Regions from separate parts of the Bacillus cereus group sp. RP37 genome, predicted to be linked through region 1. Evidence: riboswitches for the same ligand, from Rfam matches in the RefSeq annotation. Region 1 holds a riboswitch; each other region holds the start of a gene.

Region 1 (4,302 bases):
ACTACTTCGCCAACGAGCTCTGCACCATGCTTAGTAAGTCTGGATACCATTTCATCAATGTCTTCAACGGTGAACATGACGCGCAGATAACCGAGGGCGTTTACAGGAGCTGCCCGGTGATCTGCTATAGTAGGTGGGGTGAGAAATCGCGAAAGTTCAATTCGGCTGTGACCATCTGGCGTAACCATCATAGCAATCTCTACGCACTGGGAACCGAGTCCTGTTACGCGACCAGCCCATTCACCTTCAACAGTAGCTCGCCCTTCGAGATTCAAGCCAATCTCCTCGAAGAAAGAGATTGCGTTATCAAGGGATTCTACAACGATGCTGACATTGTCCATTCGTAGTAATCTGTTGTTTGTCATAGTCTTTATCTCCTTATATGTATAAATTTATTATCTAATTATCCTTATAATTATACTAAAATCTCTTCTAAACAAAAAACACCTTGTCACAGTGTAGGAAAATGTGACAAGGTGTTTTCGGGTATAGTATATAACACCTTGTTAACGAACAACACTTCCTAAATCCTCTACTATTGAAATATGCGCGAACTTTATTTCGTGAATGCTATCATTTCAAGAATTTGATAATGTAGTTGCTATTCGATAAAATAACTTCGAGTTTCCCACAAAATATTCCTATCCTGTACGCAAATGGCTCGATTGTTGTAAATAACTTTCTTGTCACTCTATACAAAGCAAACAGCTTTCTATTTATATAGGAAGGAAATAGATTAATATGGGTTTGTAAGCTGTAATCCAAATGTAAAATTAACTCATCTGAACCAAAGGCTCAACTTTCGCCATAAATGATTGATGCAGTGCCTCCACACCTGTTACTAAATGAAGGCGGTCAATAACGACAGACACTTTAATTTCTGATGTACTTACCATTTTAATATGAATATTTTCTTCTTTTAAAGTAGTGAACATATTCGCAGCGACACCTGGGTTAGATACCATACCTGATCCTACAATTGATACTTTTGCTAAATGATTTTCATATTCTACAGATTCATAGTGTAGTGTTTCTTGATTTTGTTCCAATACCTCTAAAGTTTCTCTTAAATCATTAGAGTGGATTGAGAAGGAGAGGTGAACAGTTCCTTCATTTGTAATACTTTGAATGATGATATCTACATTAATATGTGCCGCTGCTAATGTAGAGAAAACTGTTGAAAGTGCACCTTGTTCCAATCCTTTCATTGTGACGCGTGTAATATTATCTTCAAATGCAATACCTTTAACGATTGATTGTTGTTCCATGTTACATTCTCCTTTTACAATTGTTCCGTTTTCTTGTTCCATACTTGAGCGAACTTCTAAAACGACATTATGATTTTTAGCAAACTCAACCGCACGCGGGTGTAATACACCAGCACCGAGGTTTGCAAGTTCTAACATTTCGTCATAAGAAATTTCATCTAATTTATAAGCGTCTTTTACAACTCGTGGGTCCGTCGTGTATACGCCTGTCACATCCGTGTAAATATCACATTTTTTTGCTTTCAGTGCAGCGGTTAATGCAACAGCAGTTGTATCAGAGCCACCGCGTCCAAGTGTTGTAATTTCATGTTCTTCACTGACTCCTTGGAACCCAGCTATAATAACAATCGTGCCTTCGGCAAGATAAGATTGAATACGATCTGTATGAATGTCAGTAATCCGTGCATTACTATGTACAGATTCTGTCGTAATACCAGCTTGCCATCCTGTTAATGAAATTGCATGATAGCCTTTTGCTTGCAGTGCCATCGTTAATAATGAAATAGTTACTTGTTCTCCTGTAGATAGAAGCATATCCATTTCACGTTTACTTGGATTTTCTGTAATAGCGTTAGCGAGTGCGACAAGTTCATCCGTGCTTTTTCCCATTGCTGAAACGACAGAGACAATGCTATGACCTCGTTCATATTCTTCAATAATTAAATTTGCTACATGTTGAATGCGTTCGACGCTTCCGACAGAAGTGCCACCAAATTTTTGAACAATTGTTTCCATTACAAATTCCTTCTTTCGTCTATTTTTAAGAATAGATTAGGAAATATATAAATCCCAATACTCCTGTAGTTACCAGAAAGACAAACAAAAAACACCATCTCAAATAAGTGAGGATGGTGCTGTTACAGGAAAAGGGAAACAGAAAACGGAGCTAATAAAAAAACCGCCAAAAAAGGAATATCATAAAAAATGATATCTCTTTTTTGTAGATAGCTCTTCATACGTACACGTCTGTACATATGACAGTTCTGTTTCTATTCGAAAACAGCCCCAATTGATAAATGCAGAGAAATTTATCAATTTCGGCAATACTTCCTTTCATCTAAGTTCATAGACATCTCTGTGTCTCCATTAGACTACTCATAAGTATCGCAACCTCTATCTCACGTTTTAGGCGAGAGTGTTTGATTTATGAAGTTGTTGGTAACATTTGTTTTATAATAATTTAAATTTTTCGGGGAATCAAGTGTTTTATATATATTTTAAAAATTCTTTCTTTTTTTATGGGGAAGTTTGTGAAAAATGTAGCAAAATAAATTCATTGCATGTACATTAAATTTATAGTGCATTGGAGGTGGAAGAATGAAGAGGGAAAAGCCTATTTATGTTTCGGCAGAAATGAACACAACAATGGAGAAATTATGGGAATATACGCAGGAACCAGATATACATACAGAGTGGGATGCCCGCTTTACTGAAATTTCTTATTTAGAGAAAAAAGAAGGAGAACCACAGAAGTTTTTATATAAAACAAAGATCGGATTTGGACTTGAAATAGCTGGAGAAGGGGAATCAATAGGTGAGATAAGAAAAGAAACGGGTGAAAGAATTTCTTCTTTAAAATTTTGGACAGATAGTAAATTATCTCTTATTCAAATAGGGCGTGGTTATTGGAAGTATACACCGACCGAAGAACACATTCATTTTGAGACGCAATATGATTATGATACGAGGTTTGGTCGTATAGGGAGTGTAATAGATTCCTATATGTTTCGTCCGTTATTAGGTTGGGCGACAGCTTGGAGTTTTGATGCTTTAAAATTATGGTTAGAAAAGGGACTTCATCCTAGATTACTAATTAGAAAAACAATGACATATTGGCTCGTATGTTTTTTATTTGCTTTTGTATGGATGTATCAAGGGATAGTGCCGAAACTAGTTTTTACTCATTCAGAAGAAGTAAAGATGCTATCTGTGATGATTGGTTCAACTGAACATAGTATTTTTGTACTTAAAATAATTGGATTGCTAGAAATTATTTTTGGTGTCATATGGCTGTTGCCATTTCCAAAACAAAAAGTATTTATCGTACATATTTTTATGTTAATAGCCTTAATGATAGCGGCAGGATTTACGAATATCGTAAGCTTTACAGAGCCGTTTAATCCAATTACATTAAATATCCTACTGATAGGGTTATCGATTGTTGGTTATATAAATAGTTTTAATTTACCAAGTGCAAAAAATTGCAAGAGGACGAGAAAGGGATAATGTATGGCTAATATTTATGAGAGATTACTAGGAGATACTTATAAAAAACTTCATCCAGAATTACAGAAGCGGTATGCGATTACAGAAGATAATAGTTTCACAGGGGAAGGAAAGATGGATGAAATTTATGGAGGCTCTTTTTTCGTAAAATTAATATTAAAAATTGCATCGAAATTCCGTATGTTTTTCTCTGAGCGGGGGAAGGAAGTGCCATTTACAATACATAATACTGCTGAGCGAGATGAACATGGACATGAACTTGTGCGGTGGAATCGTACTTTTTATTTTCACAATAAGAAAAGATATTTTAATGCCGTTATGCAGTTGGATGAAGAGAATAATGAAATTGTGGATTGTTTTGGTGAACCGCACATACTTGTTTCTACATTGAATTTTCATATTGATGAGGTGGGGGCAATGCATATTTCTTCAAAGAAACAATGGTTTTTTATGTTTGGAAGAAAAATACCGTTACCTAGATTTTTATACGGAGAGGCAAAAATTGTAGAAAGTTATGATGAAACACTACAATGTTTTCGAATTCATGTACAAGTACGTAATCCGTTAATCGGTTCATTATTTTCATATAAGGGAACATTTGTGGAAAGGAAATAAATAGAATGAAAAATATAATAGTTGGGCTTGCTTGTTATATTATTTTTCTAATATGTGAGTGGTCAAATGTAAACCCAGTTGAAGCAATTATTTTATTATCTATTTTGTTATTTATACCGATGTCATTTTGCATTATTGATAAGAAAACAAGAAATGGATCGTATGTATTCTTTTATAAATTTGTATCGCTTTT
Region 2 (4,302 bases), 320 kb from region 1:
TCAACGATAAATTCAGCATCAGAAGTTTTACCTTGTCCCGTTTGATGATAGAAGTTATCGAAATAAAAACTATCTTTAATAAATTCATTTAAAAATGGAGTGATTTCTTTTCCATTTATTTTTTTATTAATAACAAAACTTTGTGTAGATTCCATTGAAATCAAAATTACATTTTTACCTTTTGCAGCTCCAAATAAGTTTTTATCAACTTGCTTATCTTTTGAGTCTGTATAGTTTTTAATTTCAGAGAACCCGTCACCACTTGCAAATACACGTTCAGCCGAAGATTTAGATTGAAGTGTAATATCAAATAGATGATATGTGTATAAACCTAAATTTTTCACGACTGTTTGACGATCAAATGAGCGTGAGAACATTTGTGGTTTATAAATAACTGAAACAACAATTTGTAGTGCTAATAAAGCTGTTACACCGCTAAAGAAAGTTCGCTTCTCAGAGCGAGAAAGCGGCGTCTTGTCACAAAATGCCGGAAATTTACGCGAAAGAAACATTAAAATAATTGCATCTGCAAATAAAAGTAATGTTTTATACGTAAAGAGTTCTTTTATACTCGTCCCTAAATCAGCCATATTATTTGTTTGGAATAAAACTGGGAACGTAACGAAATCGTTATAAAACCCATAAAACATTGCATTTCCAAATAAAATAAAGGACAGTATAAAACTGATTCCAATTATAATTCTGTTTCGGTGCTTAGATGCGAATAAAGCAAAACCGAAAAATAAAAGTAACGCAGCTAGCGGATTAATAAAAAGCATAAATTCTTCAAAGAAATTATCAATTTTAATATCAAATGCTAGCTTGTACACAATATATGTTTTTATCCATAATAAAACGACTGCAATGAGTGCGAATCGCAGTTTTGGAAACAGACGTTGTAGCATAATATACTCCTCTCCTAAAAGCATGACAGTTCTTGTGGGCCGGTTTGATTAGCGCCTCATTTTATATATACGAACAGTCCTTTGTTATTATGTTTATTATACTATGAGTATCATTATACGAAAATAAAAGAGAGTTGTGGGCTTTTTTATAATAATTGAGTAGAAAAAGGGCAGAGGGAGACAATAAAACGGAGTTTCTATGTATGATAATTATCGTGCGCAGAAAGAATCGTGTAATAATACGGAGGTTATAATGCGAAAATTATTATATTTTATAGTATGCAGTAGTGTTATACTTTTTGCTTCACCGAGTGTGTCAGTAGCCCAATATGATGCACCTCTTATGGAAGATGCCCTTTATTCTGTTTTATTTCCGAAAATAAATAAAGCGATTGAAAAACAATATGGGAGTTTGAAGCCTTATCAATGCCCTAAAATTATTAGTTTAAAAAAAGTGTATAGCGGTACATATTTATTTCAAGCGAGTATTGAAGTGACGAAGTATGAACGAGTTGCTGGGAAAATTGCTCCACCATTTGAGAAGGTAACGATTATATTTAATAACGAAGAAGGCGAATGGGAAGTGACAAAGATTTTAGTAAAGCGCTTACCAGATGATACAAAACTAAACTGTAAAAAAACAATATAAAAAATTGTTTGACAAATAAAATGGTCCTTTGGTATTGTTAATAGCAACAATTAGATGTTTGAAAATTAAATAGACTTACCTCATCTACTCTCAAAGGTAGAGGCCGCGATAGGAAAGAGTAAGCTATGGGAGATTTAATGGAATCTGTGATCATAGGTTGAAAGGGACTATTGCCGAAATATAAGAATAACCATCTTATTCATATATTGGGACTGCATTGAATAAATGTAGTACTGTCATAAGATTTATTTTATGGAGAGCTATTTGGAGATGTTGATGCGGTTTCTTATTTTGAGGAGATAACAACTCGTTTATTTTTTCAATATATATTTTTCCTAATAAGAAACGCGTGTGAACATTGTTCCGCGCGTTTTTTGTCTATCTAAAAGCGTGCTGCAATGAATAGAAGATTGGGGTTATGAGTTTTAGAGGAAATAAGGGAGGAATTCAAATGTATTTACACGGCACGAGCCGAATCAATGGGCAAGGACACTTAGAAATTGGAGGGTGCGATACGACGCAGCTAGCAAAACAATACGGCACACCACTTTATGTATACGATGAAGAGTCTATTCGAGGAAAGTGCCGCGCGTTTCATCGTGCTTTTAAAGAAAGTGGTTTCTCTTATCAAGTAGCATATGCAAGCAAGGCGTTCTTGTGCATGGAGATGTGCCGAGTAGCTCGTGAAGAAAATATGTCATTAGATGTTGTTTCTGGAGGAGAATTATATACTGCGCTTCAAGCAGGATTTCCAGCATCGCGTATTCATTTTCACGGCAATAATAAAACAGAAGAAGAAATCGTGATGGCTCTTCAGGCTAATGTTGGTTGTTTTGTCGTAGATAATTTCTTGGAATTAGAAATTTTGCATGATTTAGCAGTGCAACACGGGAAATTTGTGAACATATTAGTTCGTGTAACGCCTGGAGTAGAGGCGCACACACATGAATATATTACAACAGGTCAAGATGATTCGAAATTTGGATTTGGCGTTTCGAATGGTCAAGCGATGCAAGCAATTGAACTTGCTTTACAAAAATCAAATTATAATGTGTTAGGAATTCATTCACATATCGGATCGCAAATATTTGAAACGGCTGGATTTGTTCGAGCGATTGAAGTTCTTCATCAATTTTTAGAAGAAGTGAGAGAGCGAACGAACTATGTAGTAAAAGTGCTAAATGTGGGCGGAGGATTCGGAATACGCTACACAGAGTCAGATACACCATTAACTCTTGAGACATATGTGCGAGCTGTAACAAATGCAGTGAGAGAACAATTTACAGTATGTAATTATCCATTGCCAGAAATATGGGTTGAGCCAGGCCGTAGTATTGTAGGTGATGCTGGAACGACAATTTATACAGTCGGATCTGTGAAAGACATTCCTGGTATTCGGAAATATGTATCAGTGGATGGTGGGATGACTGATAATTTAAGACCAGCTTTATATAACGCTCGTTATGAAGCGATGTTAGCGAATCGAGGGAATGATGAGAATGCGGAAATCGTTTCGATTGCTGGGAAGTGCTGTGAGAGTGGAGATATGTTGATTTGGGATATTACTCTACCGAAAGTGGCTTCTGCCGATTTACTAGCGATTTCTTGTACAGGGGCATATGGGTACTCGATGGCAAATAATTATAATCGGATTCGTAGACCAGCTGTCGTCTTCGCGAAAGGCGGAACATCACAAATTGTTGTAGAGCGTGAAACATATGAAAATATTATTGGGAACGATCGCATACGTATTAAAGAACTTGTTTAAGTAAGGAAAGGGAGTTGTTCTGAGGGGCAATTCCTTTTTTATAAAGTGAAACTATAATCAGTGTGGGCATTCCCCACTAATTATTAGTCCCCATCAATTGGGCGTTTACAGGCAGCAAGGCACTTTTCTCTTGCTGGATTTTGAGGTAAGAATTGTACGGCCTCTAAATGGTGGTATAAAATAAATAAAATATATCGGAAAACTAGGATTGAAAAAAATCAGAATTGTGATAAAATACAAATACAAAGCTTATCAAGAGAAGCGGAGGGAACTGGCCCAACGAAGCTCGGCAACCTGCTTATAGAAAGCAAGGTGCTAAATCCAGCAAAATGGAATCCATTTTGAAAGATAAGGTAAAATATATTACCGAACAGTCTTTTCGAAATGGGAAAGATTTTTTTTATGAATAAAAAAGGGGGGCTGTTCGCGTGAGCGTACGGGAACATTTTGAGGAAGTATCTGAGAAAATTCAAGCGATGCTTGCTGATATGAAATATGGTTCAATTACAATTGTTGTGCAAGATGGGAAAGTCATTCAATTAGAGAAAAGTGAAAAAGTACGTTTAAAGTAAAAAAAGCGCTGACTAGAAAAACTAGAGGCGGTTTTAACCTATTTTATGAGGTTAAAACCGTCTTTTTGCTTTTACAGGGGGAAAAAACATGTTGACGTATGAAACGTGGGATGAAAATGGCATTTCATTTTCGGAAGAAGATGAAACGAAAGGCGCGTTGTCAGTTTTAAGTTGGGCTTATAAAGAGTATAAAGATGAAATCGTATACGCATGTAGCTTTGGAGTAGAAGGTATGGTATTACTGCATCTTATAAACCAAGTAAATCCATCTGCTAAAGTTGTATTTTTAGATACAAATGTTCATTTTCAAGAAACGTATGAATTAATTCAAAAAGTGCGGGGACGATTTCCTTCATTAAATATTATAGAAAAACAGCCAGAACTTACACTTGATGAACAAGCGAAGCT
Region 3 (4,302 bases), 1.3 Mb from region 1:
GTTCACACCCGAAAGACGGCAATTGTCTAGAGTATGAATTGACTTTAGTTTTCAATGACAGTGAGATAAAATATAGAAATGATTCCTATGTAATAGAGGATTTGAGAAAGGTAGTCACTATTCTTAAAGAAGAACTATATAATAAGGAATTTAACATATTTTTAAGGAACAAGGATGGAACAAGTTATTCACTCTGGCTATCATCAGAAAAAATCAAGAAAAGTAATAACATAGAAGAGTTAGTAAAATAAAGGTATAAAGAAGAATTTTAAAGCACTTTTTACGTTTATAATTGCTTTATATAAAAGGAAAAAACGCTTATACTTCATTTTTGAAGCATAAGCGTTTTTGTTTAAAATACTTAAAAAGAAAAATCTTTTGGTAAAGTACCATTTTTAAGCACCGTTCGTAACCCATGTTTTATAATCCAAGGGTTAACAGGATACTGGTTATCGCGTAATTGCTGCAACCATTGAAAAACGAGTTCTTTATCTTCTTTCGTAATATCGTTAATATGATTGGCTACTGATTTTTGGACATATTTAGAAGGGTCATTCATTAATGGCTCTAAAAGTTTTAAATTGTTCTTAAAGTCACCTTTCAGAGCTCCTATTTTTTTAGCCCAAGGAAGTCTTGGTCTTGTACCTTCGGAAACTAATCTCCTAATGTGGCTGTTTTCGTCATGAATCCACTGTTGTAATATGTTTAGTGTATCTTCATGATATGTTTCAAGAAAAGGCCGAATGGCATATTCAGCAGTATTCCTTTTTGTTATTTCATACATTGCGTTGAATGAGGTTTCAAAATCGTTAAGCCCATATTTTTCAACGTATTTTGCAATAGGCATGTACATATATCCGTTTGTAAATGTGCCTACTTCTGTTGTATTTTCTGGTCCCAATGTTTTCAGTAATATATGTATTGCTGCATGAAAATCTTTTTGTAAAGCATTGTGTAATTCATCTGCAATTACTTCAATACGCTGCTTTAACTCTAAACTTTCAACTTTACATGTTACGGAAGATACGAAGTTTCTTTTCGAGAAAGTAGGAACGTGTTTACAAATAGAATCAGCCATACTTTCTGCTAATTCTTCATTAAATAAAAATTTCAACGGAACATATTTACCCATGTTTTCACCTCGGTGGTCAAATAAAAACAATTTTTATTTTTTAATCGACAATCCATAAACCAAAGTCTCACTCGGAGTCGTAATACTAAAACCAGTCGTCTTATAATCAAGTTTCACCGTATCACCAGTGTAGTCTTTCGTGAATGAATCCATTTGTACGATAAGCTCTGCATCTTCATATACAACGTCATCTGCATCATATGTATCCCAAATTAAATCCACATCAACGAAAATACTACAAGAGTTTGTCATTGTTCCTCTAATGCGAATGATCTTTTTGTCTTCACGTTCTAATCTATGTATAGCTGCTTTTGCTTCATCAGTAATACGAATGTTCATGGTATCCCAACCTTTATTTATATTTCCTTTATTATTGCAAAAACAGGAGCAATAGGGAAGGGAGAAGCATTGGAATAAAAAACGAGCAAACAAATTTGTTTGCTCGTTTTACTTTATTTTAGTTCACATTTATCAAGTGGAATCACTTTCGTTTTCTTCGTAAATTTATATCCTAACCATAGTACTAAGAAAAGTGGTAAACCGATATAAGAAACGAGTACACCGTTCCAATCGATTGATTCGCCCATAAATGCGCCGTAGTTTTGACCTAAAATTACGATGACACAAAGTGCAAATGCGAAGATTGGACCGAACGGGAACCATTTCGCTCTATATGGTAAGTCTTTTAAATCTTTACCTTGAGCGATATATGCTTTACGGAAACGGTAATGACTAATTGCGATTCCGACCCATGCGATAAAGCCAGACATTCCAGATGCGTTTAATAACCAAATGTATACAACACCGTCACCGAATAATGAGGCAATAAAAGCGATACTACCGACAATTGACGTTACGATTAATGCGTTAACAGGTACACCGCGGCTATCTAATTTACCAAGAAACTTTGGTGCTTTTCCCTGGCGAGCTAGATCCCAAAGCATACGAGTTGATGCATACATACCAGAGTTACCAGCAGACAGTACTGCCGTTAAAATAACAGCGTTCATAACAGAAGCAGCAAAGGCAACGCCCGCTTTTTCAAAAATAAGTGTAAATGGACTTACTGTTACATCGCTTGCAGCAAGGCTTTCAGTCGTATAAGGAATTAATAAACCGATAACGAGAATCGCAAGGATATAGAATAAAAGAATACGCCAAAAGATCGAGCGAATTGCTTTTGGAATGTTACGCTCTGGATCAGCAGTTTCACCAGCAGCTACTCCTAATAATTCAGTTCCTTGGAAGGAGAAACCAGCAGCCATAAATACACCGATAATTGCCATAATGCCGCCATTAAATGGTGCATCTGCAACAGTGAAGTTTTTAAAGCCAACAGATTCGCCGCCCATAATTCCAAAAATCATCATGAAGCCGACAATTAAAAAGATAATAATAGTAACTACTTTAATAAGTGCGAACCAATATTCAGATTCACCAAACCCTTTAACAGATAAATAGTTTAAAAGGAAAATAATAGCTAAACATAATCCACTCCAAATAAGAGAAGGAGTATCTGGGAACCAAAATTTCATAATTAATGTTACAGCAGCTAGTTCAGCAGCAATTGTAATGGCCCAGTTATACCAATAGTTCCATCCAAGTGCAAAGCCAAGTGATGGATCAACAAACTTTGTTGCGTACGTACTAAAAGATCCAGTAACAGGCATGTAAGCTGCGAGTTCAGCTAAGCTTGTCATTAAAAAGTAAACCATAATTCCAATTGCGGCGTATGCAATTAATGCACCGCCAGGACCAGCAGAATGGATAACACCACCGCTAGCAAGAAATAGTCCGGTACCGATTGTACCACCGAGAGAAATCATCGTAAGGTGACGAGATTTTAATCCGCGTTTTAATTCACCCTGTCCTTGTGTAGTTTGCGTTTTAGAGGTAGATTGATTTGTTGCGCTATTCATGTTCAACACTCCTTTTCTTGTAGGTTAGGAAGGAGCGGGGGAGAAAAATACAAAAAACCGCCAAAGGAATTTGGCGGAACGTTTCACAAATAACCACCCCATCATACCCTTCCGTTAAGATAGCACCCCACGTTTACACGGTAATTTTGTAAACGTGACAGTTCTGTTCCTTTCGGAGACAGCCCCAGCTTATACTTCCAGAGAAGAAATATAAACTTCGGCAACTTTTCCTTTCAAACGAAGTCAGGGACATTCTCAGTGTCTCGTCCGTTTTACTTTTAAAAGTCGCAACCTCTACCTCATCGGATTGATGAGGATTTTATATATTGCTAAGATTTTTAATATATGGCAATTGTAATGAGTTTCTGAATATATTGCAAGATATTTTGTTAGGAAAAGTCAAAAAATATCGGTTATTGTATAGGAAACGCTTGCAAAACTCCACCCGAACCTACTGTTATGTAACAAAAAATAAAGAAAGAAATTGTTATACAAATGTTTCGCAAAAAATATTGGAAAACCCTTTAAAAATAAAAGAAAATTCTGAAAATATAATTCGACATAACTATTAAAAGAGGATTATTCCTTAAATTCGTTTCAAAGAATAAGTATAAATTTGATAAATAGAATGAATATTCTTTTTATTTCTGATAAAATTGAGGTATTGTTTAATTGAAAAGGGGAAATCAACATGAAATTAGAAACAGAAAGGCTCTATATAGTGCCGTGTACAAAAGAGAGTATTCACGTTGCTAACGAGCAAGGATATAATAGTGGTCCACATATTGTAGGGCATGTAGAAAATATAAAGCAAGATAAGGATTTATTACCTTGGGGCGCGTGGTATGTCATTCGAAAAGAAGATGACATCGTTCTAGGTGATGTAGGGTTTAAAGGGAAACCAAATGAGGAACATACAGTAGAAATTGGTTATGGATTTATTGAGAAATATTGGAATAAAGGGTATGCAACAGAAGCTGTAAGAGAATTAATAAATTGGGCTTTTCAAACAGAACAGGTAGAAACAATTATTGCAGAGACACTTCTAGAAAATGATGGATCGATTCGTGTATTAGAGAAATTACATATGAAAAGAATTGGCACTACAGAGACAATGATAAATTGGAGAATGGAAAAATAAAAAATACCGCTCGAAGTATATCGGGCGGTATTTTTATCGTTATGGTAGCATTTGCTTTTGATCATTCGGATATCCGGCGGTCGATGCGTTAGAATGTTTGGAATGATTGC
Region 4 (4,302 bases), 860 kb from region 1:
AGCTGCAATGATTCCACTTGTATTAGAACTTGGTGGTAAAGACCCTGGTATCGTTCGCGAAGATGCTGACTTACAAGATGCTGCAAACCATATCGTAAGTGGTGCATTCTCTTACTCTGGTCAACGTTGTACAGCTATTAAACGTGTACTTGTACACGAAAACGTAGCGGATGAGCTTGTTGGCTTATTAAAAGCGCAAGTAGCTGAACTATCAGTTGGATCTCCAGAACAAGACAGCACAATCGTTCCATTAATCGACGACAAGTCTGCTGACTTCGTCCAAAGCTTAGTTGACGACGCTGTTGAAAAGGGTGCAACAATCGTTATCGGTAACAAACGTGAGCGTAACTTAATTTACCCAACATTAATCGACCACGTAACAGAAGAAATGAAAGTTGCTTGGGAAGAGCCATTCGGCCCAATCCTTCCAATCATCCGTGTTTCTTCAGATGAGCAAGCAATTGAAATTGCTAACAAATCAGAGTTCGGCTTGCAAGCAAGTGTCTTCACAAAAGACATTAACAAAGCATTTGCAATTGCTAACAAAATCGAAACTGGTTCTGTTCAAATTAACGGACGCACAGAGCGCGGCCCTGACCACTTCCCATTCATCGGTGTAAAAGGTTCAGGTATGGGCGCACAAGGTATTCGTAAGAGCCTTGAGTCTATGACACGTGAAAAAGTAACTGTATTAAACTTAGTTTAATCTTATATGTAGAAGCTGATCTAGTTTTAGATCAGCTTCTTTTTATTTCACGATTTGTTTTTCCATAGGTAAATTCACACCTTCTACAGAAATTTGATACCCTAGCCATCGCTCAGCAATATGTTCAAATGATGAAACTGAGCCTGTTGTAAAAAATCGATGCTTCGGATTAAGATTGTCAGACAGAATTCCTTTGTGCTGTAAAATTGTGCTTAACTCTATCGCTGTTTCTTCTGCAGAACTAATAATCGTTACAGCCTCTCCTAACTCCTTTTTTATATAGGACTCTAAAAGTGGATAATGCGTACACCCAAGAATTAACGTATCTATATCTTCCTTCGTTAATGGCAGTAAAGCTTGTTTCACTTGCTGCATGACATATGCTGTGTCTTCTAATTGATTTTCTACAACTGTAGCTAAAGTCGGACATGCATGACTATGCACTTCCAAATATGTATCCAGCTCGTGTAATGCTTGTTCGTACATATTAGATTTTATCGTACCTACAGTTCCAATTACTCCAATTCTCCCTTTCTTTGTCACTTTAATTGCAGCTCTTGCTCCCGGATGTATAACACCAATAACCGGGATGGGAAGTGCTTCTTGCAACGCGGTCAATGCTGCAGCTGCACCAGTATTACATGCTACAACTAGAGCTTTTAATGGAAACTGCTTGAGGAACTCAACCATTTCAAATATGAAAGATTGTACCTCCTCTACACTTCTCGGCCCATACGGACAACGATCATTATCACCAATATAGTAAATGCTCTCTTTAGGCAATTGTCTTATAATTTCGCTCGCAACTGTTAATCCCCCAACTCCCGAATCTAATACACCTATTACTGAATGTTTATGACATACAGACATATACTTCATCCCCTTCTCAATCTTCTAGCGCCAATAACATTTATTATATTATGAAAATTCAATATTACATAACAATCCCTCTCCCTTTTAATCACAAACTCTTCCCTATAATCTGATTATTTCTATATCCATTGACGTATAAAAATTCATTTGTTACTCTTAAAGACGTTAATTTAATATTTAAATCCTCATTCGTATCTCGGTGAGGTAGAGGTTGCAGTCATTAAGAGTATCATTTCTGGAGATGTAGTGGCATTGATGAAGGAATGAGAAAGGAATGATTGCCGAAGTAAGCCCGTGTCCACCATGCACGCTTGCTGGGTCTGCATTTAATAAGTGCAGAACTGTCACAAACGAAACGTTTCGTTTGTGGAGAGCTATCGAGAGGTATGTCGTGGGTTTCTTATAAGATAGAAAGCATGTAGCGGCAAATTACGTGCTTTTTTTGTTTTGTTTGGGACTTCTCTTCTCTACTAAGAAGACATACATATCTCCTCGCTTGACTTGGTTATACTAACTTTGGAGGTATTTTCTATGCAACAAAAAAAATGGGGCTTTTGGGTACTAACAGCTTTCGTTGTCGGTAACATGGTTGGCGCTGGGATTTTCATGGTGCCAAGTACGTTGGCACAAACAGCAAGCCCTCTCGGTGTCACTTTAGCTTGGTTAACAACAGGGTTTGGTGTTTTAATGCTAGCTCTTGTTTTCGGTAATTTAGCAATTCGTCGTCCTGATTTAACGACAGGACCACAAAGTCATGCATATGCTTTATTCTCAACACCAAAAAAGAAAAAAATGGCTGGTTTCAGTATGGTATGGGGATATTGGGTTGCAAACTGGGCAAGTAACGTTGCCATCATTACATCTTTCGCGGGATATTTATCACTCTTCTTCCCAATTATGAAAGATACACGACTACTCTTTTCAATCGGCTCGTTCGATATAGAAGTCGGAAAACTAATTACATTTACGATTTGTTCCATCTTACTTTGGGGAACTCATATTATATTAACAAACGGTGTAAGCGGAGCTGGAAAGCTAAACTTCTTAGCAACAACAACGAAAGTAACTGGATTCCTTTTATTCATCGTCGTTACGTTATTTGCATTCGAAGCTTCTAAGTTTGGACAATGGTACACACCGATGATCGATAAATCAGGTGTATCACACGGCCTTCTTTCACAAGTAAACTTAGCTGCTCTTACAACGCTTTGGGCATTTATCGGAATTGAATCGGCAGTACTTTTATCAAACCGTGCTACCTCTCCTAAAACAGTAAAACGCGCAACAGTTGCAGGATTACTTATTACAGTTGCGATTTACTTAGGAATTACAATTTTAACAATGGGTGTACTTCACGTTGATACATTACAAGCTTCTGAACGTCCATTAGCAGATGCATTAAACGCTGCAATGGGTCATGGCGGCGGGAAACTGATGGCATTACTTGCTCTTACTTCCCTATTCGGTTCTATATTAGGCTGGATTTTATTAAGCTCAGAAGTACCGTATCAAGCAGCAAAAGAAGGTTTCTTCCCTTCCTTCTTCACAAAAACAAATAAAAAAGGAAGTCCAATTTACTCATTACGATTAACAAACATTATGTCGCAAGTGTTCTTATTCTCAACGTTATCAGGAACTATTGCGGAAGCTTATACATTCGTTATTACCGTATCAACACTGGCCTACCTCATTCCATATCTCGTTTCACCAATCTTCCAGTTAAAACTAGTCGCAACTGGTGAAACATATAAAAATGAAATGCGGGCAAGAATTACAGATGGTATAGTCGCAGTAATCGCACTTTGCTACGCACTATGGGTTATTAAAACAGGAGCATCCGATATAAAAACGTTCCTTCTCGGAATTGGTTTATTCGTAATCGGCTTTGCTTTCTATCCATTAATGAATCGTGATCAGAAAAAAAATAACGAAAAGAAAAACGAGCAAGTTGCATAACGCAATTTGCTCGTTTTTTCTTTTGTAAAACATATATAATAGAACAAAGAGGTGAAAACATGTCAATTGAATCGTTATGGAGCAGTCGCTTCCAACAACATATTCAAAATATCATTACATACTTTGCACGTATGATTAACGGTTTACTATATAGCTTTATCTTCGTTGCCTGTATAGGTGCTTACTATTACGCAAAGTTTCTTAAGACAGCTCCTTCTAAAGGACTATCTTTACTACTCATCACGATTGTACTTACATTCATTATAACGAGATGCCCTATCCGTACATTTATTCAGAAACCTGATGCTGTCTATTTACTCGCACTAGAAGAGAAATTAACATCTTATTTTAAAAAATCTCTTCTATATAATTACATCATTCAGCTTTTCCCATTATTATTTACGTTCCTTATTCTCGTACCACTTGCACTGCAATCATTACAATTAACTGTACCTTTCTTATGTACAATCTTTATCGTTTTAATGATTACGAAAGCTTGGAACATGTACATACATTGGATGTGGCGTGATGGTTATGAAAAAAATATATGGCTGATCATCCGTATTACTTGTAACGCCTTACTCATTTACATGCTGTTTTATTCGGCAAATGTTCTCATATTAGGCGGATTGCTCTTGCTACTTGCTTTCCTGCTTCTATACACGAAAAAACAGCCTACAAAACGAATACCGTGGGATTACATAATCGAACAAGAAGAGAAAATGGACGTTCGTTTTTATCAATTTGCTAGCATTTTCACCGATGTT

The links. A riboswitch is a leader RNA that binds a small molecule or an ion and turns the genes downstream of it on or off. The one in region 1 is predicted to bind lysine.
Region 2: it holds a riboswitch for lysine, as region 1 does, so the genes downstream of both, lysA (diaminopimelate decarboxylase) here and QCI44_RS19320 (aspartate kinase) in region 1, are expected to answer to the same signal.
Region 3: it holds a riboswitch for lysine, as region 1 does, so the genes downstream of both, QCI44_RS12635 (amino acid permease) here and QCI44_RS19320 (aspartate kinase) in region 1, are expected to answer to the same signal.
Region 4: it holds a riboswitch for lysine, as region 1 does, so the genes downstream of both, QCI44_RS23910 (amino acid permease) here and QCI44_RS19320 (aspartate kinase) in region 1, are expected to answer to the same signal.

The regions. Positions count from the first base shown of each region.
Region 1 covers NZ_JARVHP010000001.1:3,664,860-3,669,161, reverse strand. Annotated here, with positions in the region: gene QCI44_RS19325 (VOC family protein) at 1-365, opposite strand, end outside; gene QCI44_RS19320 (aspartate kinase) at 774-2,003, opposite strand; lysine riboswitch at 2,206-2,392, opposite strand; gene QCI44_RS19315 (DoxX-like family protein) at 2,586-3,494, shown strand; gene QCI44_RS19310 (DUF4166 domain-containing protein) at 3,498-4,109, shown strand; gene QCI44_RS19305 (YndJ family protein) at 4,115-4,302, shown strand, end outside.
Region 2 covers NZ_JARVHP010000001.1:3,982,337-3,986,638, reverse strand. Annotated here, with positions in the region: gene QCI44_RS21000 (LTA synthase family protein) at 1-905, opposite strand, end outside; gene QCI44_RS20995 (DUF3888 domain-containing protein) at 1,159-1,554, shown strand; lysine riboswitch at 1,644-1,825, shown strand; gene lysA (diaminopimelate decarboxylase) at 2,006-3,322, shown strand; SAM riboswitch class I at 3,569-3,677, shown strand; gene QCI44_RS20985 (YezD family protein) at 3,751-3,894, shown strand; gene QCI44_RS20980 (phosphoadenylyl-sulfate reductase) at 3,983-4,302, shown strand, end outside.
Region 3 covers NZ_JARVHP010000001.1:2,378,946-2,383,247, forward strand. Annotated here, with positions in the region: gene QCI44_RS12620 (hypothetical protein) at 1-251, shown strand, start outside; gene QCI44_RS12625 (DNA alkylation repair protein) at 362-1,132, opposite strand; gene QCI44_RS12630 (iron-sulfur cluster biosynthesis family protein) at 1,166-1,471, opposite strand; gene QCI44_RS12635 (amino acid permease) at 1,585-3,051, opposite strand; lysine riboswitch at 3,164-3,356, opposite strand; gene QCI44_RS12640 (GNAT family N-acetyltransferase) at 3,743-4,192, shown strand; gene QCI44_RS12645 (sulfite exporter TauE/SafE family protein) at 4,232-4,302, opposite strand, start outside.
Region 4 covers NZ_JARVHP010000001.1:4,525,443-4,529,744, forward strand. Annotated here, with positions in the region: gene gapN (NADP-dependent glyceraldehyde-3-phosphate dehydrogenase) at 1-706, shown strand, start outside; gene racE (glutamate racemase) at 749-1,576, opposite strand; lysine riboswitch at 1,777-1,964, shown strand; gene QCI44_RS23910 (amino acid permease) at 2,111-3,535, shown strand; gene QCI44_RS23915 (ABC transporter permease) at 3,595-4,302, shown strand, end outside.